Regions from separate parts of the Bradyrhizobium sp. B025 genome, predicted to be linked through region 3. Evidence: predicted binding sites of a transcription regulator. Region 3 holds the regulator's gene; each other region holds the start of a gene.
What was found. Region 3 encodes PhoB, which activates phosphate uptake and scavenging genes when phosphate is short. Its sites were predicted from a motif close to TGTCATNNANCTGTCAT; they were not measured.
Positions count from the first base shown of each region.

Region 1: a site for PhoB is predicted at 4,867-4,883, ahead of ACE10W_RS12760 (Orn/Lys/Arg decarboxylase N-terminal domain-containing protein). Genes of this name have one in related genera too.
Region 2: a site for PhoB is predicted at 7,962-7,978, ahead of ACE10W_RS17920 (RNA degradosome polyphosphate kinase). Genes of this name have one in related genera too.

Region 1 covers NZ_CP170150.1:2,774,910-2,784,526, reverse strand. Annotated here, with positions in the region: gene ACE10W_RS12785 (TetR/AcrR family transcriptional regulator) at 1-220, shown strand, start outside; gene ACE10W_RS12780 (NAD(P)/FAD-dependent oxidoreductase) at 217-2,127, shown strand; gene ACE10W_RS12775 (2-hydroxychromene-2-carboxylate isomerase) at 2,321-2,956, shown strand; gene ald (alanine dehydrogenase) at 2,965-4,080, opposite strand; gene ACE10W_RS12765 (Lrp/AsnC family transcriptional regulator) at 4,222-4,701, shown strand; gene ACE10W_RS12760 (Orn/Lys/Arg decarboxylase N-terminal domain-containing protein) at 4,928-7,285, shown strand; gene ACE10W_RS12755 (GNAT family N-acetyltransferase) at 7,292-7,870, shown strand; gene ACE10W_RS12750 (hypothetical protein) at 7,874-8,086, opposite strand; gene ACE10W_RS12745 (flagellar basal body rod protein FlgC) at 8,282-8,731, opposite strand; gene ACE10W_RS12740 (hydroxyacid dehydrogenase) at 8,851-9,617, opposite strand, start outside.
Region 2 covers NZ_CP170150.1:3,905,503-3,915,119, forward strand. Annotated here, with positions in the region: gene ACE10W_RS17890 (ABC-F family ATP-binding cassette domain-containing protein) at 1-1,780, opposite strand, end outside; gene ACE10W_RS17895 (hypothetical protein) at 1,852-2,031, opposite strand; gene ACE10W_RS17900 (hypothetical protein) at 2,244-2,495, opposite strand; gene ndk (nucleoside-diphosphate kinase) at 2,808-3,230, shown strand; gene ACE10W_RS17910 (TerC family protein) at 3,275-4,135, shown strand; gene ppx (exopolyphosphatase) at 4,184-5,686, opposite strand; gene ACE10W_RS17920 (RNA degradosome polyphosphate kinase) at 5,699-7,888, opposite strand; gene ACE10W_RS17925 (DnaA ATPase domain-containing protein) at 8,024-8,701, opposite strand; gene ACE10W_RS17930 (CDP-alcohol phosphatidyltransferase family protein) at 8,793-9,335, opposite strand; gene purM (phosphoribosylformylglycinamidine cyclo-ligase) at 9,490-9,617, shown strand, end outside.
Region 3 covers NZ_CP170150.1:466,749-476,365, reverse strand. Annotated here, with positions in the region: gene ACE10W_RS02135 (aspartate aminotransferase family protein) at 1-1,184, opposite strand, end outside; gene ACE10W_RS02130 (GcrA family cell cycle regulator) at 1,639-2,148, shown strand; gene phoB (phosphate regulon transcriptional regulator PhoB) at 2,405-3,112, opposite strand; gene phoU (phosphate signaling complex protein PhoU) at 3,135-3,851, opposite strand; gene pstB (phosphate ABC transporter ATP-binding protein PstB) at 3,863-4,684, opposite strand; gene pstA (phosphate ABC transporter permease PstA) at 4,681-5,526, opposite strand; gene pstC (phosphate ABC transporter permease subunit PstC) at 5,531-6,520, opposite strand; gene pstS (phosphate ABC transporter substrate-binding protein PstS) at 6,650-7,663, opposite strand; gene ACE10W_RS02095 (ATP-binding protein) at 7,808-9,106, opposite strand; gene ACE10W_RS02090 (lysylphosphatidylglycerol synthase domain-containing protein) at 9,180-9,617, opposite strand, start outside.

The DNA.
Region 1 (9,617 bases), 2.3 Mb from region 3:
CCTGCGCCGCGCCCGCCTTGCGGGCGCGATCGAGGATTACAGCGACGAGGAATTCGAGGCGATCGTCCACATGCTGATGGGCGCGCGCGGTTATCTCAGCCGCCGCTACTCCTATTCGGAAGGCGGCGTCACCGCCGTGCCCGACCACGTCATCTCCGCCTATCGCAAGCTGATGACGCGCGGCCTGTTCAGTTCACCGGGAGATCAGGAAACGCCATGAACATCGCATCTCCCCACCACCCGCTCGACATCGCCTCGGCGATCGCGGAAAGCGACATCCGCTGCCTCCTGATGGTGCTGGTGCACATGACCGGCGAGGCGCGCTGGCTCGAGCCGCCGTACTTGCCCAAGCGCGACATCCGCCTCATTCCCGATCCCGAAGCCGGCGTGCCGAAGGAGGTCCAGGACGAAATCCGCGCCGCGGTGGTCAACCTCTTCGCCAATGGCTCGCCGCAGCCGGTCATCACCGACCCCGGCGAAGAGCTGCTCTTGAAGATGATGCGCGCCTGCCTCGGCGAGAACGTCGCGCCGGAATATGCGCCCCTGATGCGCGAGCAGATGGGCTTTGTGCCGCGCGAGACACGATGGACGACGCGTCCTTCCGACGACAAGCTCGCGGAGCAGCACGTTCTGATCGTCGGCGCCGGCGTCTGCGCCATCGCGCTCGGCGTGGCGCTCGGTCATCTCGACATCCCCTACACCATCGTCGAGAAGAACGACGAGCTCGGCGGCACCTGGTGGATCAACCGCTATCCCGGCTGCGGCGTCGATACACCGAACCATTCCTATTCGTATTCGTTCGGCTCGCGCAACGCATGGACGCGGTACTTCTGCCAGCGCGAGGAGCTGCTCGGCTATCTCCTGAAGGTCGCCGATGAATACGGCATCCGCAAGCATCTGCGCGTCAACACCGAGCTGACCTCGTCGCGCTGGGACGAAGGCAAGAGTCGCTGGATTTCCACGCTCAGGACCAAGGACGGAGAAGAGACCTTCGAATCCACCGCGCTGGTCAGCGCGATCGGCCAGCTCAACGATCCCTCCCGCGCGCGCTTCAAAGGCGAAGAAAGCTTCAAGGGCACGATCCTGCATTCGGCGTTATGGTCCGGCGATATCGATCTGGACGGCAAGCACGTCGCCGTGATCGGCACCGGCGCGACCGCGATGCAGCTGGTGCCGGCAATTGCCGGCCGTGTTGCCTCGGTCACCGTCTATCAGCGCAGCGCGCAATGGGCGCGGCCGGTGAAGGGCTATTCCGACCCGATCAGCGAGGGTGCGCGCTGGCTGCTGGCGCATCTGCCGTTCTATGTGCAGTGGTATCGCTTCAACATGTTCTGGCGCTATGGCGACGGCCTGCTGCCGTTCCTGCGCAAGGACCCGGCCTGGCCGCATCCGGAGCGCGCCGTCAACAAGGGCAACGACCGCCACCGGCAGGAGCTGACCGACTTCATCCTCACCGAGCTGAAGGACCGCCCCGACCTGATCGAAAAATGCGTGCCGACCTATCCGCCTTACGGCAAGCGCATCCTGCTCGACAACAACTGGTTCAAGACGTTGACGCGACCGAACGTGGAGCTCGTCACCGACGCGATCGACCGTTTCGACCAGGGCGGCATCGTCACCGCGGACGGCAAGCACCGCCCCGCGGATATCATCGTGGTCGCGACCGGCTTCAAGGTCACGGAGATGGCGGCGCGCCTGAACATCAGCGGCCGCAACGGCAAGAATTTGCGCGAGGCCTGGGGCAACGACAATCCGACCGCGTTCCTCGGCCTTACCGTGCCTGATTTCCCCAACTTCTTCTGCATGCTCGGCCCGAACTCAGGTCCCGCGCATGGCGGCAGCGTCATCTTCCAGTCGGAGTGCCAGAGCCGCTACATCTCGGCGTGCCTCGCCGACATGATCGCGCGCGATGTCGCAGCGATCGACGTCCGTCCGGACGTGCTCGACGATTACGTCCGCAAGGTCGACGCCGAGCACGAGGGCATGATCTGGACCCATCCGGGCATGACGACTTACTATCGCAACTCAAGCGGCCGCGTGTTTTCCGCCATGCCTTGGCGCTTCGTGGATTACTGGCGCATGACGCATGATCCGGATCTTGGGCAGTACAGGCTGACAAAGGGGTAATTGTTGCCGCCACGGACCAGCTGTAGCGTTGGCGCTGCACTCTCGCCACGTCGTCATTGCGAGCGCAGCGAAGCAATCCAGAATCTTTCCGCGGGGACAGTCTGGATTGCTTCGCTGCGCTCGCAATGACGGAATATGCGGCATGAGCCTCCCGTATCGCAGGCAACGCCGCGCGTTCGAAAGGAAGTCGCCAATGCCCAAGCCGATTGTCCGCGTCTACACCGACTACAAGAGCCCCTACGCGTTCGTGGCCAACAAGCGCCTGTTCGAGCTTGAGGAGACGCATGGCGTCGAGCTGGAATGGCTGCCTTACACACTGCGCATCGCCGAGTTCATGGGGACGGTCGAGGAGCGCACGCCGCATTTCTGGCGCAAGGTGCGCTACGCCTATATGGACGCGCGACGTTATGCCAATGCGCAAGGGCTCGTCATGAAGGGGCCGCGGCGGATCTACGACGCCTTCTATTCCAGCGTCGGGATGCTGTTCGCCCAACGGCACGGCTTCTTCCGTCCGTACCACGACACGGTGTTCCGCAAATTCTGGAGCCATGAGCTGGAGATCGACGATCTCGCCGCGATCAGCGATGTCATCACATCGCGCGGCGGCTCGGCGAGCGAATTCGAACTCTACGTCCAGGGCTCTGCCCGCGCCGAGCACGACCGCATCATCGATGAGGCCGAAGCGCTCGGCGTATTTGGCGTGCCCACCATGGTGTTCAACGGCGAGCTGTTCTGGGGCGGCGACCGCATCGACATGCTGATCGAACGCATCGAGAAGCCCGAGACGATCGAAGCCGCGCTCGGCAGCCGCCACCGCAAGCCGGACTAAAATAAACTCTACGCCGCGAGCCCGCTCTCCACCGGAGCGAATTCCAGCCCGAGGCTTTCGGCCACCGCCTTGTTGGTGATGCGGCCACGGTGGACATTCAGGCCGTTGCGCAAATGCGGGTTCTCCAGCACCGCCGCAAAACCCTTGTTCGCGAGCATCAGGCCGAACGGCAGCGTCGCATTGTTCAGGGCCTGGCTCGACGTGACAGGCACCGCACCCGGCATGTTGGCGACGCAGTAGTGCACGACGCCGTCGACCTCGTAGGTCGGGTCCGTGTGCGTGGTCGCATGCGACGTCTCGAAGCAACCGCCCTGGTCGATGGCGACGTCGACCAGCACGGCGCCCGGCCGCATCGATTTGAGCATCGCGCGCGTGACGAGTTTGGGCGCGCTCGCGCCCGGCACCAGCACCGCACCGATCACGACGTCGGCGGCAAAGACCTCCTCCTCGACCGCCTCGATGGTTGAAAACCGGGTGCGCACCCGTCCGAGAAAGACATCATCCAGCTCGCGCAGCCGGGGAATCGAGCGATCGATCACCGTGACCTCCGCGCCAAGGCCCGCGGCCATGCGCGCGGCCTGTGTTCCCACCACGCCGCCGCCGAGCACGACGACCCGCGCCGGCTGCACGCCGGGCACGCCGCCCAGCAAGAGCCCGCGACCGCCGGCCGACCGCTTGAGCGCGGCGCCAGCGGCCTCGATGGCGAGGCGGCCGGCGACTTCGCTCATCGGCGCAAGCAGGGGGAGGTGACCGGCCGCGTCGGTGACGGTTTCATAGGCGATCGCCGTACAGCCGGAGGCGAGCAAGCCCTTGGCCTGTTCGGGGTCCGGTGCAAGATGGAGGTAAGTAAACAGGATCTGGCTTTCGCGAAGCTGGGTCCATTCGCTCTTCTGCGGCTCCTTCACCTTCACGATCATGTCGGAACTGGCGAAGACGTCGCGGGCGCTCCCGGCGATCTCCGCCCCTGCCCGCCGATAGACCTCGTCCGAAGCACCGATGCCGCTGCCAGCGCCTGTCTCGACCGTCACCTGATGCCCGGCCGCGACATATTCACGGACCGCGCCCGGGGTGAGCCCGACGCGATATTCCTGCACCTTGATCTCCTTGGGCACACCGACACGCATCCTGGGCTCCTTCCAACGTCTTGATTCACCTCGCCATGGTAGCGACGGGTCCAGTTTGGTTTCGTGCAAATATCAGCTAGTTTCGCGATCTCCGCGCCGGTTTCCGGCGCCGAAGTGCCCTTTCACGCTGGAAACGAAACATTGGCCCTCGACCGGAAAGACCTCGCCATCCTCGCGGAACTCACGACCAACGCGCGGGCCAGCCACACCGAGCTTGCCAACAAGGTCGGACTATCCAGCACGGCGCTGGCGCGGCGGCAAAAGGCGCTGGAGGACGACGGCTACATCCAGGCCTATCAGGCCGCGCTCGACCTGGCGCAGTTCGGCCTCACCACGACGGTGCTGGTGCGCATTGCGCTGGAGAGCCAGAGCGACGAGGCGCTGAAAGCGTTCGAGGCGGAGGTGGTGAAATGCCCCTCCGTCGTGCGTTGCTTCCTGATGTCGGGCACCGACGACTACATCCTGATCGTGCTCGCGCGCGACATCCAGGATTTCGAGCGCATCCACCGCACCGAGCTGTCACGCCTGCCGCGCGTCGCGCGGGTGCAATCGAGCTTTGCGCTGCGTGAAGTCGTCAACCGCGCGGTGCCGACGGTGGTGTTCAGCGAGGCCAAGCGGTAGCGGACTTCTCCCTCTCCCCGTTCTTACGGGAGAGGGCTTGGGGTGAGGGGCTGCACCCACAAAGGCGGCGATAGTCGGACTCGCGGAAGCTCCCCCTCGCCCGGATTGCTGCGCAATCCGCCTCTCCCCGCAAGCGGGGAGAGGCGAAACGCCAGCCGCAGCTCATGTCATCCAACTGTCATCGAATGTGCCGAGAGCTGTGTCTCCAGTACATTCGGGACAGACAATGGACTATTTCAAGCGCTTCAACTTCCTGTTCGCCGCACCCGTGTTCGACGCCGACGACCTCGAAGGCGTCCGCTTCAACCAGATCATCGAGGAGATCCAGCGCTCCGGCTTCGAGGTCGTCCGGGCCCGCAAGCTGGAGGACGCGGAGATCGCGGTGCAGACCGACGCCGCGATCGGCTGCATGGTGGTGGATTGGGGCAAGAAGGGCCTGGAGGGCAAGACCTCGGCGCTGATCAATTTGATGCGGCGCCGCGGCCTCGACTTCCCGATCATCCTCCTGATCCGGCGCAAGCGGTTCGAGGATTTGCCGGTCGAGGTGCTCGACTTCATCGACGGCTATGTCTTCCTTTCCGAGGAGACGCCGACCTTCATCGCCAAGAACCTGATCAGCCGGCTCAAGCAATATGCCGAGACACTGAAGACGCCGTTCTTCGGCGCGCTGGTCGACTATGCCGAGGAAGGCAACCAGCTCTGGACCTGTCCGGGCCACAATGGCGGCGTGTTCTACAATCGCAGCCCGATCGGCCGGGTGTTCGTCGAGCATCTCGGCGAATCCGTGTTCCGCGACGACCTCGACAATTCCGTGCTCGACCTCGGCGACCTCCTTACCCATGAGGGCCCGGCGCTGAAGGCGCAGAAGGAAGCAGCAGCGATCTTCGGCGCGGAGAAGACCTATTTCGTGCTCAACGGCACCTCGACCTCGAACAAGGTCGCGCTCGGCGCGCTCGTCACCGACGGCGACCTCGTGCTGTTCGACCGCAACAACCACAAGGCCGCCCATCACGGCGCGCTGATGATCAATGGCGGCATCCCGGTCTACGTCCCGACCATCCGCAACGCCTGGGGCCTGATCGGCCCGATGCGCTGGGACATGCTCGATGAGAAGGCCCTGCGCGAGGCGATCCGCAGCCATCCGCTGGTCAGGGATCGCGACGCCTGGCGCAAGGAACGGCCGTTCCGCGTCGCCGTGGTCGAGCAGTGCACCTATGACGGCTCGATCCACAGCGCCGAGATGATCCTGAAGCGCATCGGCCATCTCTGCGAATACATCCTGTTCGACGAGGCCTGGGCCGGCTTCATGAAATTCCACCCCCTCTATGCCGGCCGCTTCGCCATGGGCCTCGCGAACCTTCCCCCGGAAGCGCCCGGCATCATCGCGACGCAGTCGACCCACAAGCAGCTCGCGAGCTTCTCGCAGGCCTCGCAAATCCACATCAAGGACCGTCACATCCGCGGCCAGAAGCGGCGCGTCGAGCATCGCCGCTTCAACGAAAGCTTCATGCAGCACGCTTCCACGTCACCGTTCTATCCGCTGTTCGCATCCCTCGACGTCGGCGCGCAGATGATGAAGGGGCTCTCCGGCGAAGTGCTGTGGGACGACACGATCCGGCTCGGCATCGAGCTGCGCAAGAAGATCCGCGCGATGCGGCGTGAGTTCGAGGAGAAGGAGCAGAACCCCGATCGGCGCTGGTTCTTCGAGCCCTTCGTCCCGGATCGCGTCGCCATTCCCGACGTCAGCCGTCCCGGCGCCGCCCACAATGTCGCCTGGGAGACGCTGTCCACCGACGAACTCGCCACCAATCCCGCGCTGTGGCAACTCTCTCCGGATACCAACTGGCACGCCTTTCCCGATCTCGCGGAAGGCTTTGCCATGACCGATCCGAACAAGCTGACGCTGCTCACGCCCGGCTTCGATCGCACCACCGGCGCCTATGCCGAGCACGGCATCCCCGCCCCCGTCGTCGCGCAATATCTGCGCGAGAACCGCATCGTACCCGAGAAGAACGACCTCAACTCCCTGCTCTTCCTGCTCACTCCCGGCGTCGAGGCGAGCAAGGCCGGCACGCTGATCTCCGGCCTCGTCGCCTTCAAGAGGCTGCACGACGACAATGCGTTGCTGGCGGACGCAATCCCGGAATTCTACCAGCGGCGGCAGGCGCGCTATGCCGGCGTGCGGCTGCGCGATCTCTGCGGCGACATGCACCGTTTCTTCCGCGCCGCCGATGTCAGCGCGCTCCAGGCGCGGCAGTTCATGCCCGAGCACATGCCCGAGATCGCGATGTCGCCCCGCGATGCCGCCCGCTATTTGTTCCGCAACGACGTCGACTATCTGCCGATCGAGGCGATCGCGGGCCGCATCGCCACCACGCCCTTCGTGGTCTACCCGCCCGGCATCGCCACCATCGTGCCCGGCGAGCGGCTGACGGAACGCGCCAAGCCCATGGTCGACTATCTCAAGATGTTCGAGACCTGCTTCAACACGTTCCCGGGCTTCGACGTCGAAATCCAGGGCGTCTACAAGGAGATCGATGCCCAGGGCCGTATCGGGCTCTATACTTACGTCGTTGCCGAGTAGGTGCCGATGAACGAAACAGCCGCAATCCGCGCGGATGACGAGCCGGTCCAGGTCCGCCCCTCGCGCGAGAGCGATGTCGAGGCGATGCTGGCGATCTACCGCCATCATGTCCGCAACGGCGTGCCGCGCGATGTCGAGGGAACCGGCGCACCGGAGCCGGACGATCTGCGCGACCGGCGCAAGAACCTGAAGCAGACCCGCCTGCCGCATCTGGTTGCGACCTATCGCGGCGAGGTGGTCGGCTACGCCTATGCGGTGCTGTTCCGCAAGCGCCCGGCCTATCGCTACACCGCCAAGCACTCGATCTACGTCCACCACGCGCATCTCGGCCGCTGCGTCGGACGGCTATTGCTCCAGGAGCTGGTCGATGTTTGTGCGGCGGCCGGCTTCCGCCAGATGATCGGCTATATCGACGCCGACAACGCGCCCTCGCTGGCGCTGCACGAAAAGTTCGGTTTCGCGCGCGCCGGCCTACTCTGCGGCGTCGCCTACCGGCACGGCCGCTGGTCCGACACCGTCATGGTGCAACGCTCGCTCGGCGCGGGCGCAACCGCGCCGCCGCCGGCAACGGCACCCGGCCGGTAAGCCTTACGAGGGGAAGTCGGCCGGTCTGACGTGGATCCGATCGGCATGCAGCGACCAGTCACACAACGCCTGGTCCTTGCAAAACCGCGCCTTCGCCCGTTCCCTGGCCTCGTCCTCGTCGGCGGCGTCGATCTCGAGCGTGCCCTGGCAGACCTCGATCTGCCGGCCGTACTCCCCGAGCACGTCCTTCATGAACCTGACGACATAAGTGGACATGGGACCTCCTGCTGCCTCGGCAGCACTCTAATCCCATTTACCCGGTTTCGGGGAGGCAGATTTTGACCGGGATCAAGGCCGGCAACGGTTCCCGCCACCGGTCCAGGCGCCGGTTCGATCCGTCAGCCGCCCCGCCTTGCCCAAAGCCTCGCGGAAGGCGCGCGCGACACCGGGCGCACGGGCCGACGTCAACCATTACGTCTTGATATCGAGCAGCGACTCTGTCGTCTCGGCGTAGGCTTGAATGACCTTCGCATTGGCAATGAAGCTGTACTTCGCGGTCGCCAGTTCAACGAATTCGTTGGCGAGATCGACATTCGGCGCTGCGACCAGGCCGTCCTCGTTTGCGAAGGGAGCGCTCGGATCCGACTGTGCGATATAGCTCGGCGAAACCGCCGACACGGTCGCGACCGTACCGCCGGGCGTCGAGCCGCTCGATTGGGAGACCTGATCGACGCGCAGCGGCACATAAGCCGCGGGAAAGGTCGGAGCAATGCCCGAACTGCCCGCACCGGCCGATGTGCTCGATCCAACTGATGCTGGCAGCGGGCCGGTCGTGCTGATATTGGCGATGTTGCTCGCGGCCACGTTCACGCGCAGGCTCGCCGCAGAAAGTCCGGACGTCGCAATCGAAAATATGCTCATGGCCTTTCATCTACAGGACAAGTCATACGCGTTCCCTCACGCAATCGATAAGATGCGCCACTTTGTATTTTCATCGCGGTAACCAATGACTGGAGCGCAATCAAACGTCGTGCGCGTCCCTACCCGGGCATCACGCCGAACGCCTGCTTGAAGCGCTCGGCGTAGCGCGGCCAGACCTCGGGATTGATGATGCGCGGCGGGCGCTTGCCGTCGAGCGTGTCCAGCACCTGCTCGGCGGCGATGCGGCCCATGTTCTGGCGCGCCTCGGTCGTCACGCCCGCGGTATGCGGGCTCGCCAGCACGTTGTCGAACTGGAGCAGCGGATGCTCGGGCGGCGGCGGCTCCTTGGACCAGACGTCGAGACCGGCCCCCGCAATGCGCTTGTCGCGCAGCGCCTGGAGCAGCGCGTCCTCGTCGTGGATGAAGCCGCGCGCGGTGGTGATGAAATAGGCATGCGGCTGCATCAGCGCGAATTCACGCACGCTGATCATGTTGCGGCTGCCCTTGTTGAGCGGGCAGGAGATCGAGACGAAGTCGGCGCGGCGCAGCAGCTCGTCGAGCTCGACCTTCTCGCCGCCGCGCTCGGCCATCACTTCGGCGGTTAGATACGGGTCATAGGCCAGCACCTTCATGCCGAGCAATCCCTTGCACAGCGCGGCGATGCGGCGGCCGACATTGCCGAGGCCGATGATGCCGACGGTCTTGTGCTCGACCTCGTTGCCGACGAGGTCGTTGCGATTGACGTCGCGCTCGCGGCGCAGGCGACGGTCGGACTGGATGATGCGCTTGGACAGCGTCAGCATCATCGCCAGCGCATGCTCGGCGACCGAATGGGCGTTGCCGCCGGACTGGTTGACGACCAGCACGCCCGCATCGGTACAGGCTT
Region 2 (9,617 bases), 3.4 Mb from region 3:
GGGCCTTCGACAGCTGCGCGGCCTGCTTGGGATCGCGGGTGAAGATGTCGGGCAGGGCGAGCGCCGTGTCGATTTTGGTGATGATGTCGCTGACGCGGGCGATCTCGGCTTCGGCTTCGGTAATGCGCTTCTTGAGCGAGCCGCGATTGTCCGACTTCGGGCGCTGCGGCTTCTCGGCTGCCGTGCTGCGCTCGCGCGGGGCGGGTTCGCTGTTGCGCGCTGACAGGACCAGGCGGCGGTATTCGTCAAGGTCGCCGTCGTAATTGGTGACGGTGCGGTCGGCGACGATCCAGAGCCGGTCGGCGCAGGCCTCGATCAGATAGCGATCATGCGAGACCATGATCACCGCGCCGGGGAATTCGTTGATGGCTTCCGCAAGCGCGGCGCGGCTGTCGATGTCGAGATGGTTGGTCGGCTCGTCCAGGATGATCATGTTGGGGCCGAAGAAGGTCGCAATGCCGAGCAACAGCCGCGCCTTCTCGCCGCCCGACAGTTTTGCCACCTTGGTGTCGGCCGCCTTGCCGGAGAAGCCGATCGCGCCGGCGCGTGCCCGCACTTTCGCTTCCGGCGCATCGCCCATCAGCTTGCGGACGTGATCGTAGGCGGAGGCGTCCTCGTTCAGCTCGTCGAGCTGATGCTGCGCGAAATAGGCGATCGAGAGCTTGTCGGCGCGCGTGACCTTGCCCGAGAACGGCGCGAGGCGGCCGGCGAGCAGCTTCACCAGCGTCGACTTGCCGTTGCCGTTGGCGCCGAGAAGCGCGATGCGGTCGTCATTGTCGATGCGCAAGGTGACGCGGCCGAGCACCGGCGTCGCCGGATCGTAGCCGACCGAGGCGTTGTCGACGGCGATGATCGGCGGCGACAGGATTTTTTCCGGCGCGGGGAAGCTGATCTCGCGCACGTCTTCGGTGACCAGCGCGGTGATCGGCTTCAGCCGCTCCAGCATTTTGACGCGCGATTGGGCCTGGCGCGCTTTCGAGGCCTTGGCCTTGAAGCGGTCGACGAAGGCCTGCAGGCGGGCGCGTTCGGCCTCCTGGCGCTTGACCGCCTTTGCATCGAGCAGCTCGCGCGCGGCGCGCTGCTCCTCGAAGGAGGAGTAGCTGCCCTTGTAGAGCGTGAGCTTGCCGCGCTCCAGATGCAGGATCTGGTCGACCGAGCTTTCGAGGAGGTCGCGGTCGTGGCTGATCACGATCACCGTGCGCGGGTAATGCGCGAGGTGATCCTCGAGCCACAGCGTGCCTTCGAGATCGAGATAGTTGGTGGGCTCGTCGAGCAGCAACAGGTCGGGGGCCGCGAACAGCGTCGCGGCGAGCGCGACGCGCATGCGCCAGCCGCCGGAGAATTCGGCGCAGGGACGGAGCTGATCGGCGGCGGAAAAGCCGAGGCCGGACAGGATCGCGGCGGCACGGCTCGGCGCCGAATGCGCGTCGATGTCGACCAGCCGGGTCTGGATCTCGGCGATCCGGTGCGGATCGGTGGCGCTCTCGGCTTCGTGAAGCAGCGCGTCGCGTTCGAGATCGGCCTTGAGCACGACGGAGATCAGGCTCTCGGGGCCGTTCGGCGCCTCCTGCGCGAGGCTGCCAACCCGCCAGCGCGGCGGCAGGGTCACCGCGCCGTGCTCGGCCGCGAGCTCGCCGCGGATCACCTTGAACAGCGTCGATTTGCCGGTGCCGTTGCGTCCGACCATGCCGACGCGCGATCCGGGCGTGATCTGCACGGAACTCTGGTCAATCAAAAGGCGTCCGGCGAGGCGGATGGAGAGGTCGGTGATGGACAGCATGCGGCCTTGTCACCGCAGCCGGGATCAAACGCAACCCGTTTTTGCGCAGCCCGTTCTATGTCTACGGCCTGTCAGTGAGCGCCGCCTTCGCGGTCGCGCTTCTTCAGCTCGTCGAGGAGCTGTTCGAGATGCGTGGGCAGCCGGGGGTCGGGGCGGAGTCTCTGCTGAAGCCGTTCCCCCACGGCATCGCAAATCGAGCGGCTGGTGCGCCGGTCGATTTGTTCGCTGTCATTGGCGAAAGGGCCCGTCATCACGAGGTTCCATGTTGCAGAGTAACGACACGGTACCAAGTCGTTGGCCTCCAAATGGTTTCGCCGGTCGTGGGGAATGCCGGACATTCTCGTGAAAATTGTATGAATTCGTCGTGCCTGCTCAAATGCGAGGCCCCGGCGGGGGGATCGCCGGGGCCTCTCTTGGAAGGTGCCGTGGGGGGCCGGCACCCTGAGTTAAGGTGCTGTCGGGCTCAGTAGCAGCGGTTGATCAGCCGCCAGCGGGGTCCCCAGGGGGTCGGGACCAGCCGGCGCACATAGCAGCCGCCATAACCGTAGGAGACGGGGGCATAGAAGCGCGGGCCACCCCAGCCATAGCCGTGATGCCAGCCGCCGCCGTGCCAGCCCCAGCCGCCGCCATGCCAGTGAGCAGAGGCCGAGGTCGGTGCCAGCGCGGCACCCAGCGCGACCGCAGCGACAGCGGCAAGCGAAAGTTTCCTCAACATGGTGATCTCCTCAAAACTGCCGGCGCGGGGTATCGCGTCGATGGAAAGGCCGCCGAAACGGTCTGCCTGATGATCAGGCTTTGGTTTCGATAGACCCAACCTTACGCCGGCGAAGCTGAACCAAAGCCTGAATGGGGGCTTCAGATTGGGTTCATCTCGATGAAATCTCGGTAATCCATCGCTGGATCCGCCGGGGCGGCCTGCGGCGAAGCGCCCGGGAGGCGGGTTTTGGCGGTCGCTTGCCGTCTGGCGAAGGCGCCGATATAAGCCCCGCAACTCCGAACCACCGCTTTTCTTCTCAAGGACAAGATCATGGCCATCGAACGCACTTTCTCGATCATCAAGCCCGACGCGACCGCGCGTAACCTGACCGGTGCGGTTAACGCCGTGATCGAGAAGGCGGGCCTGCGAATCGTCGCGCAGAAGCGCATCCGCATGACCAAGGAACAGGCGGAGACCTTCTATGCCGTCCACAAGGCGCGTCCGTTCTTCGGCGAACTCGTCGAGTTCATGACCTCGGGCCCGGTGGTCGTCCAGGTGCTCGAAGGCGAGAACGCCGTCGCCAAGTACCGCGACGCGATGGGCGCGACCGATCCGTCCAAGGCGGCCGAAGGCACCATTCGCAAGCTCTACGCAAAGTCGATCGGCGAGAACTCCGCACACGGTTCGGATGCTCCGGAGACCGCCGCGATCGAGATCGCGCAGTTCTTCTCGGGCAACGAGATCGTCGGCTGATCATTCAGCCGATACGTTAAAGCGACGGGGCGAAAGGACTCATTGTGAACTGGCTCTGGCAGATCTTCGATCCCGCTACGATCGGGGCATTCTTCACCCAGTTCCGCAATGAGATGGCCGAGCCGACCTTCTGGATTGCGGTCGGAAAGATCATCTGGATCAACATCCTGCTCTCCGGCGACAACGCGCTGGTGATCGCGCTCGCCTGCCGCGGCCTCAAGCCGCGGCACCGTCTGTGGGGCATGATCCTGGGCGCCGGCGCGGCGGTGCTGCTGCGGATCATCTTCACCGGCATCGTCGCAAGCCTAATGGAGCTGCCGTATCTCAAGCTCGTCGGTGGTCTCGCGCTGATCGTGATCGCGGCCAAGCTCCTGGTGCCTGAAAACGAGGACGAGGACGGCGTCGAGTCGGCCTCGCATCTGTGGCAGGCGGTGCAGATCGTCGTCGTCGCCGACATCGTCATGAGCCTGGACAACGTCATTGCGGTCGCCGCCGCGGCCAATGGCAGCGTGCCGCTGCTGATCCTCGGCCTTGCCATCAGCGTTCCCCTGATCGTCGCCGGTGCGGCGCTGATCATGGCGCTGCTCGCCAAGCTCCCGGTCTTGGTGTGGGCTGGTGCCGCGCTGCTCGGCTGGATCGCGGGCGAGGTGATCGCGACCGATCCCGGCGTCGCACCGAAGCTGCACACGCTGTTCGACGGTCCGTTCGGTGCCTCGCTGGACAATATGCTCGGTGCACTGCGCATCCCGGCCCAATTCGGCCATGGCGGTGGAGGCGGCGAATATTTCTGCGCGGCGCTCGGCGTCATCGTCGTGCTGGTCGTCGGCACCATCTGGCGCCGGCGCAGCCTGAGCCAGGCGGCGCTGGAATCCTCCGAGCGCCACGCCAAGGCGTCGGCAGAGTAAACTTTTCCGAGGGACGCATATCTCACCTCTCCCGCAGGGAGAGGTGAACTACCGACGCACGATCGAGCCGGCCCGGTTGACCAGGCGGGCGAGCTGGCGGAAGCGGCTGCCGACGCGGTCGGCGACGATGTCGCCGAGACGATGCTCGAACACCAGCATCAATTTGCGGCCCTGGCTGCGGAAATGCGTGGCGGGCAGCACGCCCGGCCGCGCCGCCGAGATCAGATGCGCGACGCGGAATGCCGCGCCGAGCAGGCGGGCGCGGTCGAGCTGGGCCGGCGTCAGCAACTCCTGCATGGTGGCCGGCGGCTGATTTTCCTCGCTCAGGCCCGCATAGCGATAGAACACGGACAGGCCCACGAAGGCGCGCTCGGTGTGGGTGATCGCGCCGAAATTGCCGTTGACGACGAGGCTCAGCGTCTGCTCGCCGCGGTGATCGGGATGCACGCGCCAGCCGATGTCGGAGAGCAGGCACGCGGTGTGGCGCAAGCGGCGGTCTTCTTCCGTCTCGCGCAGCTTCACGACGCGCGCCAGGCGATCGGTCCAGGCGATCAGCTCGCGGGCGTGCTTGGCCGAGCGCGACAGCAGCTGGTTGAGCTCTTCGGCTGCGCAGATCAGCCCGTCCTTGTTGCGCTCGGTTTCCGTCAGCTTCTCGTGCAGCAGGCCCTCGCGTACGCCGAAGGTCGAGAACACGATGGTCTTGGGCTTTGCCACGCGGATGATGTGCTCCAGCACCAGCGCCGCGTAGGTGAGGAGCGGGCGCCGCGCATCGGCAACGATCTCGATATCGGCGAGCATGTCGGCGGCCGCCAGACGGCGAAGGCGGCGCGAAAAGTCGAGCGCTTCCGCTGCAGAGATGGAATAGCCGTGCATCACCTGGAGCGGATAGCCGCTCTGAATGATGTGGATGCGCGCGAGCGCGCGCCAGGTACCGCCAACGGCGTAGAATGTACGGCCGCTCCCCGCCTTGAGCTGCGGCACCTCGTCGAGCTCCTCGCGCACGATACGGTCGGCGCGCTTGAGCGATTTGTGGGCGAGGTCCTGGAGCGCGAGCCCGCCGAGCGGCAGCGTCACGCCGCTGCGCACGCTGTTCCTGCGCACGTCGATCAGTTCGAGCGAGCCGCCGCCGAGGTCGCCGACGATGCCGTCGGGGTGGTGGATGCCGGAAATCACGCCGAGCGCCGACAGCCGCGCCTCGCGCGGGCCCGACAGAATCTCGATCTTCACTGCGCAGATGCGCTCGGCCTTGGCGATGAAGTCGGGGCCATTGGAGGCGTCGCGGCAGGCGGCGGTCGCGATCGCGAACACGCGACCGACCTGCATCACGCGGCACAGCGCGCGGAATCGCTTCAGCGAGGTCAGCGCCTTGTCGACGGCGTCGGGCGCAAGCAGGCCCGTGCTCTGCACCTCACGCCCGAGGCCGCACAGCGTCTTCTCGTTGAAGATCGGAATGAGGCTCCGCGCCAGTCCCTCGTAGACGACGAGACGGACCGAGTTGGAACCGATGTCGATGACCGCGACGCTCGAGCCGCGCTTGCGCGACCGAGTCACGTCGACGTCCGATCAGGATGGATGGCGTTCGTTCCGGCGCGTGAGACGGCGCGGCGAGGATTCCTTGAGCGACTTTCCACGGCCAGACAGACTCGGATTTGTCATGAAGTAGTTGTGGACGTTGAAAGGCTCCTCGCCCTTCGCGGTCTTCATACGCGTTGAGGACCCATCCGGCAACAATTGCCAGCTCTGCTCATTGTCCTTGAGATTCGCGACCATGATCTGTTCGAGAACCTGCTGATGCACCGTGGGATTTTGCAGTGGACACAGCACTTCGACGCGGCGGTCGAGGTTGCGCGGCATCATGTCGGCCGAGGAGATATACACAGCCGCTTTCGTACTCGGCAGCCCCTGGCCCATGCCGAAGCAGTAGATTCGGCCGTGTTCCAGGAAGCGCCCGATGATCGACTTGACGCGGATGTTCTCCGACAGGCCGGGGATACCGGGCCTGAGGCAACAGATACCGCGTACCACGAGCTCGACCTGGACACCGGCCTGTGAGGCCTCGTACAGCGCGTCGATGATGTCGGGGTCGACCAGCGCATTCATCTTCATCCAGACCGCGCCGGGGCGGCCGTGCCGCGCATGCGCGGTCTCGCCCTGGATATGCTCGATGATGCGCTTGCGCAGGGTCAGCGGCGACACCGCCATCTTTTCCAGATCGCTCGGCGCGGCATAGCCGGTGATGAAGTTGAAGACGCGCGCGGCGTCGCGCCCGATGGTCGGCTCGGAGGTGAAGTAGGAGAGGTCGGTGTAGATGCGCGCGGTGACCGGGTGGTAGTTGCCGGTGCCGGTGTGGACGTAGGTCGTGAGGCTGCCGCCCTCGCGGCGCACCACCATCGAGAGTTTTGCGTGCGTCTTCAGTTCGAGGAAGCCGTAGACGACCTGCACGCCGGCGCGTTCGAGGTCGCGCGCCCAGCGGATGTTGGCCTCCTCGTCGAAGCGCGCCTTGAGCTCGATCAGCGCGGTGACGGACTTGCCGGCCTCGGCGGCTTCGGCAAGCGCGCGCACGATCGGCGAATTGTTGGAGGTGCGGTAGAGCGTCTGCTTGATCGCGACGACATCGGGGTCGCGCGTTGCCTGCTGGAGGAACTGCACCACCACGTCGAAGGATTCGTAGGGGTGATGGACCACGAGGTCCTTCTGCCGGATCGCGGCAAAGATGTCGCCGCCATGCTCGCGCACGCGCTCGGGATGGCGCGGCACGTAAGGGGTGAATTCGAGGTCGGGCCGGTCGAGGCGGGTGAGCTGCGAGAGCTCGTTCATGGCGAGCACGCCGTCGACCAGGAATACTTCGTCGTCGGCGGCGGAGAGGGCATGCTGCACGAAGTTGCGCAGCTGCTCCGGCATCTTGGCGTCGATCTCGAGCCGGATCACCGATCCGCGGCGGCGGCGCTTCAGCGCGGTTTCGAACAGGCGGACGAGATCCTCGGCCTCTTCCTCGATTTCGAGCTCGGAGTCGCGGAGGATGCGGAAGGCGCCCTGTCCATGCAGATTGTAGCCGGGGAACAGTCGGTTGATGAACAGGGCGGTCGCCTGCTCCAGCGAGATCAGCCGCATCGTGCCCTCGGACGGCAGGCGGATGAAGCGGTCGATCTTGCCGGGCATGCGGATCAGCGCATTCATCTGCTTGCCGTCGGCGGCGCGCGTGAGCTGGAGCGCGATGGTGAAGCCGAGGCTCGGGATGAACGGGAAGGGATGGGCCGGGTCGATCGCGAGCGGCGTCAGCAGCGGGAACACGTTGTTGAGGAAGTAGTCCTCGATCCAGGTCCGCTCCGCCTTGGTGACCTCCTTGCCGTCCACCAGCACGATGCCGACATCGGCCAGCGTGGCGCGCAGGTCGCGCCAGATCGCCTGCTGGTCGGAAGCAAGCTGGGAGACCGTGCGGTTGATCAGCGCGAGCTGCTCGGACGGCGTCAGGCCGTCGGGGCTGCGCTCGGCAATGCCCTCGCGCACCTGGGCCTTGATGCCGGCGACGCGGACCATGAAGAATTCGTCGAGGTTGTTCGCGGAAATCGACAGGAATCGCACCCGCTCCAGCACGGGATGGCTGGGATTGACCGATTCCTCCAGGACGCGGCGGTTGAAATGCAGCCAGGAGAGCTCGCGGTTGATGAATCGCTCGGGGCTCGATGCGATCGCCGGCAGGCTCTCGGTCTCCGGGGCTTTTTCTTTTATTTCAACAGCTTGCGCGGAGTCCATGAGAAGTCGGTCCATCCAGTTTGCCCCAATTTGCGACTGACGCGCAAAACCGCCGGGAGCATGTGTTAGGGCGATGACGTTTCGATGACATTGATGTTCCGCCGTTCCGCGCCGTCAAGCGGCGTTGGGGCGGGGTCAGGCGTCGCGGAGCAGCTCGGCGGCCAGCGCCCGGGTCACGGGGCGGCCGAGCCGCAGAGCCTCGCTGTCGAGCAGTTCGACGGCCTGCCGGGCGGCGGCCGAGGATCGCTCCAGGCGGGTGGCGAGGTAGCTGACCACGCTCTCGTCCACGGTGAGCTGGCGGTCGGCGCAGAATTTGACGATCAGGCCGCGGAAGAGCTGGTCGTCAGGAGGCAGCAGCGTGACCACCGGCACTGCGCGCAGCCGCGAGCGCAGGTCGTTGAGCTCGATGTCCAGCGCAGCCGGCACATCGCGCCCCGTGAACAGGACGTAGGCGCCGTCCTCACGGGCGAGGTTCATCAGGTGGAAGAGGGCGCGCTCGTCAAAATCCTTGGCCTTGAGATCCTCGACCACCAGCGCGCCGGTGGCGAGCGCGCCAGGAACGCCTGCGGCGGTCAACGCATTGGCCGTGGTCGAGCGGGCGCCGGCCTCCTCGGCCCAGATCGCGGCGAGATGGCTCTTGCCGCTGCCTTCGGGGCCGGCCAGCCACATGATCCGGTTCGGCCATTCCGGCCAGCCGTCGATCAAGGCGAGGCCGGCAGCGTTGGCGGGACCTTCGAGGAAATTGTCCCGGCTGAGGCTCTCCGCGTGTGGCAGCGAGAACGCCAATTGTCGGGGGTGAACGCGGCCTGCCACGCTTGCTTTGCTCCATGCCGGACGGCCGGCTTCGCTTGAAAGATTCGACTTGATCGGGCGTGAGTTGGCCTTTTGCGGGGCCGGTTCGCGCTCATTTGGCCTCGATCGTGCTCATGTGCCGCACCCACTCGACGAGATAGAGCGACACGGAGGAGAGCGTGAAGATCGTGACGAGGCCCATCAGGATAATATCATAGGGCGCCGGCTTGAAACCGAAGGCAAGCGCGGCCAGCACCAGCGCCGCGAATGCCACCTGGGCGACGGTGTTGAGCTTCGACACTTTCGACGGCTTCATCTCGACGGGCCGGTCGAACAGCCAGGACACGATCACGGCGGCGACGATCATGATGTCGCGGGATACCACCAGGATCACGATCCAGCGCGGAATCGCGCCCCAGATGCCGAGCGACATATAGATCGAGACCAGCAGCGCCTTGTCCGCGAGCGGATCGAGCAAGGCCCCGAGCTCGCTTGCCATGTTGAAGCGCTTGGCGAGGAAGCCGTCCACGGCATCGCTGATCCCGGCGATCAGGAAGACGGCGAACGCCACCTCCATTTGGCTCGACACGATGGCCCAGACGATGATCGGGACCAGCATGATGCGGCCCAAAGTGATGATGTTCGGAATACTCACGCGGCGCTTCCCGGCACCCGGCCTGACCTCGAATCCGCCCCGTTTGAAGGCTGAACCCGTTGATATCTACATAGTATGGCGCCGAGCGCCATGCGAGCCATTGCGCGTCCCCGGAATTCGACGTAACCAGCCGCAACCCCACTGGAAATCGGGCATGACCGACCGCAAAAACGGCCTCACCTACGCCGATTCAGGCGTCGATATCGACGCGGGCAACCGCCTGGTCGATCTGATCAAGCCGATGGTGCGCGCCACCGCGCGGCCCGGCGCCGACGCCGAGAT
Region 3 (9,617 bases):
CTGGACGAGATCGCGGCGCAGGCGCGTTCGAGCCGCCCGACGCTGTCCTCGATCTCGGCTTCGGTGACGATCAAGGGCGGCAGGAAACGCACGACATTGTCGCCGGCGCCGACCGTGAGCAGCTTCTCGTTACGCAGCGCCGCGACGAGATCGCCTGATGGCACCACGGCCTTGATGCCGATCAGGAGGCCCTCGCCGCGCACCTCGCTGACGACATCGCCATGACGATCGATCACGGAGGCGAGCTTCTGCTTGAGCAGCAGCGACATCTTCTGCACATGGTCGAAGAAGCCGGGCTTCAGCATGACGTCGAGCACGGCATTCGCCGCCGCGACCGCGAGCGGATTGCCGCCGAAGGTCGAGCCGTGCGAGCCGGGACCCATGCCGGCCGCCGCGTCCGCGGTGGCCAGGATCGCACCGATCGGGAAGCCGCCGCCGAGCGCCTTGGCCAGCGACATCACGTCAGGTGTGACGCCGGTACGCCGATGCGCGAACAGATCGCCGGTGCGGCCCATGCCGGTCTGCACCTCGTCGAAGGCGAGCAGCAGGCCCTTCTCGTCGCAAAGCTGGCGCAATGCCTTGAGGAACGCAGGCGTTGCGGAACGCACGCCGCCCTCGCCCTGAATCGGCTCGATCAGGATGCCGGCGGTCTGCGGACCGATTGCCTTCTTCACGGCCTCGATGTCGCCATGCGGGACCTGGTCGAAGCCATCCATCGGCGGACCAAACCCTTCGAGATATTTTGCAGATCCCGTCGCAGCCAGCGTCGCCAGCGTGCGGCCGTGGAAGGCGCCTTCGAAGGTGATGATGCGGTAACGTTCCGGATGACCCTTGGAGAAGTGATGATGGCGGACCAGCTTGATCACACCTTCCAGCGCCTCGGCGCCGGAATTGCAGAAGAACACGAAGTCCGCGAAGCTTTCATTGCACAGGCGCGTCGCGAGCTTCTCGCCGTCCGGACTCTGGAACAGGTTCGACATGTGCCAGAGTTTTGTGGCCTGCTCCTGCAGCGCCTTGACCAGCGCGGGATGGGCGTGGCCGAGCGCGTTCACGGCGACGCCGGAGGTAAAATCGAGATAGCGATCGCCATTGGTCGCAATCAGCCAGCAACCTTCGCCGCGCTCGAAACCGAGGTCGGATCTGGCGAAAACGGGAAGCAAATGCGGCGCTGCGCTGTTAGTCATGACGATCACTTGATGTTGCGGACGGCCTGAACACGCTCACGCAGCGCACCATTGACCGGCCCGGAAAACGAAACGTGCCGCCTTTTAAGGGCGGCACGTGACACTATCTTATGCCTGGTGAAACCGGTGTCAATGCCGCCCGAAAGCCTCGCGAAACGCTGAATCCGTAGTCTTGCGGAGCCGAAATTGCGGGGTTTTCGCCACGGAACATGTGGAAGCGAGTCGGCGGACTCTTGCGCGTGAGTCACGCCATATTGTAGCGTTTGGCTTGTCAGATACGACATCTCGTGCAGTGTTTCTGATCCTCTAAGTCCTCATGTACCGGCGTAGACGTTCGGGCGTTATCGGCGCGCCCGGCGAGCCTTAAGGGATTCTGACGGCACGGGTTTTTCGAGGCTTAGGCATTCGCCGCGAGGCGCCAGGATGGCAGCCGCACGGCGAGGGAAAGGGTGCAATGACGGTTTTGACCTGGTCCGACGATCGCGTCGAGCAGTTGAAAAAGCTCTGGGAGGCCGGATTATCGGCCAGCCAGATCGCAGCCGAGCTCGGGAACGTGACCCGCAATGCCGTGATCGGCAAGGTACACAGGCTCGGCCTATCCGGCCGCGCCAAGAGCCCCTCATCGGCGGCTCCGCGGCCGCGCAAGGCGCGCCCCGCGCAGCACATGATGCGGGTGAGCCGCCCCATTGCGCGCGGCAACACCGCGCTGGCGCAGGCCTTCGAGGTCGAGGTGGAGGCCGAACCGGTCACCTACGACAACGTGGTGCCGATGAGCCAGCGGCTGTCGCTGCTGGAGCTGAACGAGGCGACCTGCCACTGGCCGGTCGGCGATCCCTCGAGCCCGGATTTCTTCTTCTGCGGCGGCAGGGCGCTGTCGGGCCTGCCCTACTGCGCGCAGCACTCGCGCGTGGCATATCAGCCCGCCGCGGATCGCCGGCGCGCACCGGCGAAGCCCTCGCGGTGAGTTTGTTCTGAAATCGAGCGACGGCCGTCACGCGTTGACGGCCCAACAAACTCGATGTCGTCCCGGACAAGCGCGCCTGAAGCGCGCGCAGATCCGGGACCCATAACGACCGCAAGATGTGGCTACGGGGACTCGGAGTTACCTTCTTCGCGCGACAACCACGCCCTGTGATTATGGGTCCCGGATCTGCGCTTACGCTTGTCCGGGACGACACTGAGAGTGTGGCTGTAGCCCGCTAAACCAACGCCTGCAAACCTTACGTCTGCTCCGCCTTCGCAAAGCGATCATCCAGCGCGTAGCCGGCTCCGCGGACGGTGCGGATGGGATCCTGCTCGCGGCCGAGATTGAGCAGCTTGCGCAGGCGGCCGATGTGGACGTCGACGGTGCGCTCGTCGATGTAGATGTCGCGGCCCCAGACGCTGTCGAGCAGCTGCTCGCGCGAGAACACGCGGCCGGGATGCTCCAGGAAGAACTCCAAGAGGCGATATTCGGTCGGGCCGAGGTCGATCGGCCGGCCCGAGCGCGCGACGCGGCGCTTGTCGCGATCGAGCTCGATGTCGCCATAGGCCAGCACCGTGGCGAGCCGCTCCGGGCTTGCGCGCCGCAGGAGGCCCTTCACGCGCGCCAGGAGCTCCGGCACCGAGAACGGCTTGACGATGTAGTCGTCAGCGCCGGTCGCAAGACCCCGCACCCGCTCGCTCTCCTCGCCGCGCGCGGTGAGCATGATGATCGGGAGCTGCTTGGTCTCGGGCCGGGTCCGCAGCCGGCGGCACAGCTCGATGCCTGACAGTCCCGGCAGCATCCAGTCGAGTACGATCAGATCGGGGATGTGTTCCTTGAGGCGGGTGTCGGCGTCGTCGCCGCGCATCACCGTCTCCACATCATAGCCGTCGCCTTCGAGGTTGTAGCGGAGAAGCTCGGTGAGAGCTTCCTCGTCCTCAACCACCATAATGCGTGCGCCCATGGTGTCGTCGCTCCTTAAGTCTTCAGGTATTCGGGACCGTCGTGGCGAAGGTCGTCATGTCGCCCTTCGGCCGCTTGTCGGTGATCGCCTGGCCCTCGATCATGTAGAACACGGTCTCGGCGATGTTGGTGGCGTGGTCGCCGATCCGCTCGATGTTCTTGGCGCAGAACATCAGATGGATGCAGAACGAGATGTTGCGCGGATCCTCCATCATGTAGGTGAGGAGCTCGCGGAACAGCGAGGTGCAGATGGCGTCGACTTCCTCGTCGCCCTTCCACACCGCCATCGCCGCCGGCAGATCATGCGCGGCATAGGCGTCCAGCACCGACTTGACCTGCTGCTGCACGAGGTCGGTCATGTGCTCGAGGCCGCGGAACAGCTTGAGCGGATGGAAATCCGTCTCCAGCGCCGCGACGCGCTTGCCCATGTTCTTGGCGAGGTCGCCGATGCGCTCGAGATCGGTCGCAACGCGCATGGCGCCGACGATCTCGCGCAGATCGACCGCCATCGGCTGGCGGCGGGCGATGGTGAGCACGGCGCGCTCCTCGATGCGCTTCTGCAGCGCGTCGAGCTCGGTGTCGGTGGCGACGACGCGCTGGCCGAGCGCGACGTCTCGGCGGATCAGCGCGTCGACGGAATCGACGATCATGCGCTCGGCGATCCCGCCCATCTCGGCGACGAGCCGGGTGAGCTCCTGGAGGTCGGTGTCGAAGGCCTTTGCGGTATGTTCAGAACCCATGTCCCGTCTCCTCAGCCGAACCGGCCGGTGATGTAATCCTGCGTGCGCCGGTCGCTCGGCGACGTGAAGATCTTGCTGGTGTCGTCGAACTCGATCAGCTCGCCGAGATACATGAACGCGGTCTTGTCGGAGACGCGCGCCGCCTGCTGCATGTTGTGGGTGACGATCGCGATCGTGTAGTTCTCGGACAATTCCTGGATCAGCTCCTCGACCTTGGCGGTCGAGATCGGGTCGAGCGCCGAGCAGGGCTCGTCGAACAGGATCACCTCGGGCCGCACCGCGACGGTGCGGGCGATGCAGAGGCGCTGCTGCTGGCCGCCGGAGAGCGACAGGCCGGAGGCGTTGAGCTTGTCCTTGACCTCGTTCCACAGCGCGCCGCCGCGCAGCGCCTTCTCGACGCGGTCGTCCATCTCGGACTTCGAGATCTTCTCGTAGAGGCGGATGCCGAAGGCGATGTTCTCGTAGATCGTCATCGGGAACGGCGTCGGCTTCTGGAACACCATGCCGACGCGGGCGCGCAGCAGGTTGAGGTCGAGCTTGCCGTCGAGGATGTTGGTCTGGTCGAGCATGAGCTGGCCGGTGGCGCGCTGCCCCGGATAGAGGTCGTACATCCGGTTGAAGATGCGCAGCAGGGTCGACTTGCCGCAGCCGGACGGGCCGATGAACGCGGTGACGCGGTTGGTGCCGAGCGTCAGGTTGATGTTCTTCAGCGCGTGGTGCTCGCCGTAATAGAAGTTGAGGTTGCGCACCGTCACCTTGGCCGGCGCTTCCGGCAGCAGCGGCGCCTGGGGCAGCCCACCGGCCGCGCTCATCGATACGGAAAGCTCACTCATTTTGCGGTCCTCTCGGCGCCAAGGATGCGCGCGCCAATATTCAGGGCAAGCACGGTAATCGTGATCAGCAGCGCGCCGCTCCAGGCGAGCTGCTTCCAATAGGCGTAGGGGCTCTGGACGAAGTTGTTGATGGTGACCGGCAGGTTCGCCATCGTCTTGTTCAGGCCAAGGCTGAAGAACTGGTTCGACAGCGCGGTGAAGAGCAGCGGCGCGGTCTCGCCGGCGACGCGGGCGGTGGCTAGCAACACGCCGGTGATGAGGCCGGAGCGGGCGGCACGATAGGCGATCCGCTTGATCACCAGCGAGCGCGGCAGGCCGAGCGCGGACGCCGCCTCGCGCAGCGCGTTCGGCACCAGCAGCAGCATGTCCTCGGTCGTGCGCAGCACCACCGGGATGACGATGACGGCGAGCGCGAGGCTGCCTGCGATCGCCGAGAAGCCGCGCATCGGCACCACCACCGCGCCGTAGATGAACAGACCGATGATGATCGAGGGCGCCGAGAGCAGGATGTCGTTGATGAAGCGGATCACCGAGGTCAGGCGGTCGTTGCGGCCGTACTCCGCGAGATAGGTGCCGGCGAACAGGCCGAGCGGCGCGCCAATGCCGACGCCGAGCACGGTCATGATGATCGAACCGACGATGGCGTTGCGCAGGCCGCCTTCGGTCGAGCCCGGCGGCGGCGTGTCTGCCACGAAAATCTCGAGGTTCAGACCGGCGATGCCGTTGTAAAGCAGCGTGATCAGGATCAGCGCAAGCCAGGTGACGCCGAAGGCGGCGGCGGCGATGCAGAGTCCGCGAACGACGATGTCCTTGCGGCGGCGGCGTGAATAGATCGGGTTCATGGCGTTAGTTCCCCGCCTTCTTTTCCAGCCGCATCAGCATCAGCCGTGCCGCAGCGAGCACGAAGAACGTCAGCACGAACAGCAGAAGGCCGAGCAGGATCAGGCCGGACTGGTGCAAGCCGTCGCTCTCGGCGAACTCGGATGCGATCGCCGCCGAGATCGTGGTGCCCGGCGCGAAGATCGAGGAGGAGATGCGGAACGAGTTGCCGATGATGAACGTCACCGCCATGGTCTCGCCGAGCGCGCGACCCAGCGCCAGCATGACGCCGCCAATGACGCCGACGCGGGTGTAGGGGATCACCACGCTGCGCACGACTTCCCAGGTGGTGCAGCCGACGCCGTAGGCGGCCTCCTTCAGCACCGGCGGCACCGTCTTGAACACATCGACCGAGATCGAGGTGATGAAGGGCAGCACCATGATGGCGAGGATCAGCGCGGCGTTGAACAGGCTGAGATAGGACGGGGGCCCCGCGAAGATCGCGCCCAGGACAGGGACGCCGTCGAAGATCTTGATCATGAAGGGCTGGAAGGTGTTGGCCAGGAACGGGCCCAGCACGAAGAAGCCCCACATGCCGTAGATGATCGAGGGAATGCCGGCGAGCAGCTCGATCGCCATGCCGATCGGGCGGCGCAGCCATTGCGGACAGAGCTCGGTGAGGAAGATCGCAATGCCGAGGCCAACGGGAATGGCAATCAGCATCGCGATGAAGGAAGTGACGAGCGTGCCGTACATCGGCCCGAGCGCGCCGAGCACGGGCGGATCCGCCGACGGCGCCCAGCGCTGCGTCCACAGGAAGGAGAAGCCGTATTCCTTGATCGCCGGGAAAGCGCCGACGATCAGCGAAACGATGATGCCGCCAAGGATCAGCAGCACCGAGATCGCGGAGAGCCGCGTGATCCAGTAGAAGGTGACGTCGCCGAGCTTGAACGCGCTCAAGGCCTTGGCGCGATCGTACGGTCCGGCGTCGTCGATTACATCGCTCTGAACGGCCATCTCTGCCACGCCGATCCCCTGTACCCGTTATATACGCTTGTTGTTGGTCTTGCGCTCCGGATGCGGCACGAGGCCGATCCGGAGCGGAGGTCTTTTGAGATCCCGGCACCCAGGCCGGGACAGCCGCGCTTAGCTCTTGATCTCGGCAGCCCAGGTCTTCTCGATCAGGGTCACGACGCCCTCGGGCATCGGGATGTAGTCGAGCTCCTCAGCCGCCTTGCCGCCGTTCTTGAAGGCCCAGCGGAAGAACTTGATGGCTTCCTGCGAGGCCGCCTTGTCGGTGGCATCCTTGTGCATGAGGATGAAGGTCGCCGCCGTGATCGGCCAGGACTTCTCGCCGGGCTGGTCGGTCAGGATGACGTAGTAGCCGGGCGCCTTGGCCCAGTCGGCGTTCGAGGCGGCCGCCTGGAAGGCCTCGACGGTCGGCTGCACCGGCTTGCCGGCCTTGTTGACGAGACCGGTGTAGGTCAGCTTGTTCTGCTTGGCATAGGCGTACTCGACGTAACCGATCGAGTTCTTGGTCTGGCCGATGTTGCCGGACACGCCCTCGTTGCCCTTGGCGCCGACGCCGACCGGCCACTCGACGGCCGTGCCCTCGCCGACCTTGCTCTTCCAGTCCGCGCTGGCCTTGGAGAGGTAGTTGGTGAAGTTGAAGGTGGTGCCCGAACCGTCGGAGCGGCGGACGACGGTGATCGCCTCCGAGGGCAGCTTCAGGCTCGGATTGAGCTTCTTGATCGCGGCATCGTCCCACTTGGTGATCTTGCCGAGATAGATGCTGGCGAGCGTCTCGCCGTCGAACACCATCTCGCCCGGCTTCACGCCCTCGATGTTGACGACCGGAACGATGGCACCCATCACCATCGGCCACTGGACGAGGCCGTCCTTCTCGAGCTGCTCGGCCTTGAGCGGCGCGTCGCTGGCGCCGAAGGTCACGGTCTTGGCCTGGATCTGCTTGATGCCGCCGCCGGAGCCGATCGACTGGTAGTTCAGACCGTTGCCGGTCTCTTTCTTGTAGGCGTCGGCCCACTTGGAATAGATCGGGAACGGGAACGTCGCGCCGGCGCCGGTGATATCGGCAGCAAAGGCCGCCGTCGTCGATGCGGCGACCAAGCCGGCAGCGACGATCGTTTTGAGGAAATTCATGCTGGTCTCCATACAGGGGAGCGAAGCGCCATCCGCGCCCGATCGCGCTCCCCGTGCCGCCCCTTTAGGAGCGGTCGGCTGTGCTTTTACGAAGGTTTCGTGACAGTCGGATGACAGCCCCAAGCGATTGAAATCGCTTGAATTTCAGACTGTCACCGGGGGCCTGATCTGGGGAAAACAGGCGGTGAAAGTGGCGCCCTGTTTGGGCACGCTTTCGATCAAAAGCCGGCCGCGATGCCGGTTAAGAATATGTTTCACCAGCGATAATCCGAGCCCGGTCCCGCCCTGCAAGCGGCTGTCGCCGACATCGACCCGGTAGAACCGCTCGGTCAGCCGCGGCAGGTGCTCGGGCGCGATGCCGGGGCCGAAATCCCGGACCATGACCCGGATTTCCTGAGTTCCATCAGTGGCGGCGCCTGAGGTTAGTGACACGATGACGCGTCCGCCCGAGGCGCCGTATTTGAGCGCGTTCTCGATCAGGTTCTCGAACAGGCGGAGCAGCTCCTCGCGGTCGCCCGCGATCATCACCGGCGGCTCCGGCAGATGGATCTCGACCTCGACCTGGCGCTCGCGCGCCAGCGGCTCGAGCCCGTCGGCGACCTGGCGGATGATCGGCAGCAGGTCGACCAGGGTGTCGGGGCGCACATGGGCCGACAGCTCGACCCGCGACAGCGAAAGCAGATCGTCGATCAGGCGCGCCATGCGGGTGGCCTGGTTGTGCATGATGCCGAGGAAGCGCTCGCGCGCCTTGGGGTCGTCCTTGGCCTGGCCCTGGAGCGTGTCGATGAAGCCCGACAGCGCGGCGAGCGGCGTGCGCAGCTCGTGGCTGGCATTGGCGACGAAGTCGGCGCGCATCTCCTCGACCCGGCGCAGCGGCGTCTGGTCGTGGAAGGTCATCAGCATGCATTTGTCGGCGCCGCCGAAGGTGGTCGGCACCGGCACCGGCGTGATGATCAGCTCCATCCAGCGATCGACCGGGACATGGTCGAGATAGGTCGCGCGCCGCGGCTCGGTGGTCGCGATCGACTCGCGCAGCGCGGTGATGATCTCCGGCGAGCGCAGCGCGAACTGGGCGAGCTCGTTCCTGCGCAGCGCCGGGGCAAGCTGGGCGGCAGCCGCATTGAGATGGATGACGCGGCCGGCGCGGTCGAGCAGCACCGCCGGATCCGGCATGCCGGCGACGACCGCGGCCACTGCGGCGCTCTCGACCGGGTTGATGCGCCTGACATCGTCGCGCGAGGCGGCGGTGTCGTGCAGCCGCCAGGGGATCAGCGCCGCAGCGGCGATGCAGAGGAACACGGCAACGGCGTGCAACACCGACAATTCGCCGAGCGAGACCACGACCGACAGCGCCAGCGCCGCGGCGATCAGGATGATCGTCGAGTGCCGCAGCCGGTCGGACCAGGGCTGCGCGGTGGGAGAAGATGGGGCGTCAATCGCCATCGGGGCGGGCTTCTCCTAGGGGCTTGTCCTAACGGCTTCGTCCTAAAGGCTTTGTCCTAAAGGCTTGGCGCCGTCAGGCGGTGCCGTCGCTGCGCTCTCTCACATAGGCGGCTTCACGCGCCGGGCCGGGGTCGAGCTTGAGCGCCGCCTGCTGCAAACGCTTCGATCGGGCGCCGATTATAACTTCGCGAAACGTCAGCAAGATTACAGATATGACGAAGGGGGACAGATAATAGAGGACGCGGAACAGGAGCATGCCGCCCAGGAGTTCCTCCCGGTCCATCTGCCAGAGGCCGACCAGCATGGCGGCGTCGAACACGCCGAGGCCGCCGGGCGAGTGGCTGGCAAAGCCGAGCAGGGTGGCCGAGACGAAGATCACGGCAACCACGACGAATCCGAGATTGGGCTCGTCCGGGACCAGCACGTACATCGCGAGCGCGCAGAATCCGAGATCGATGATGCCGATCGCGATCTGGAGCAGCGTCAGCGGTCCGCCCGGCAGCACCACGGT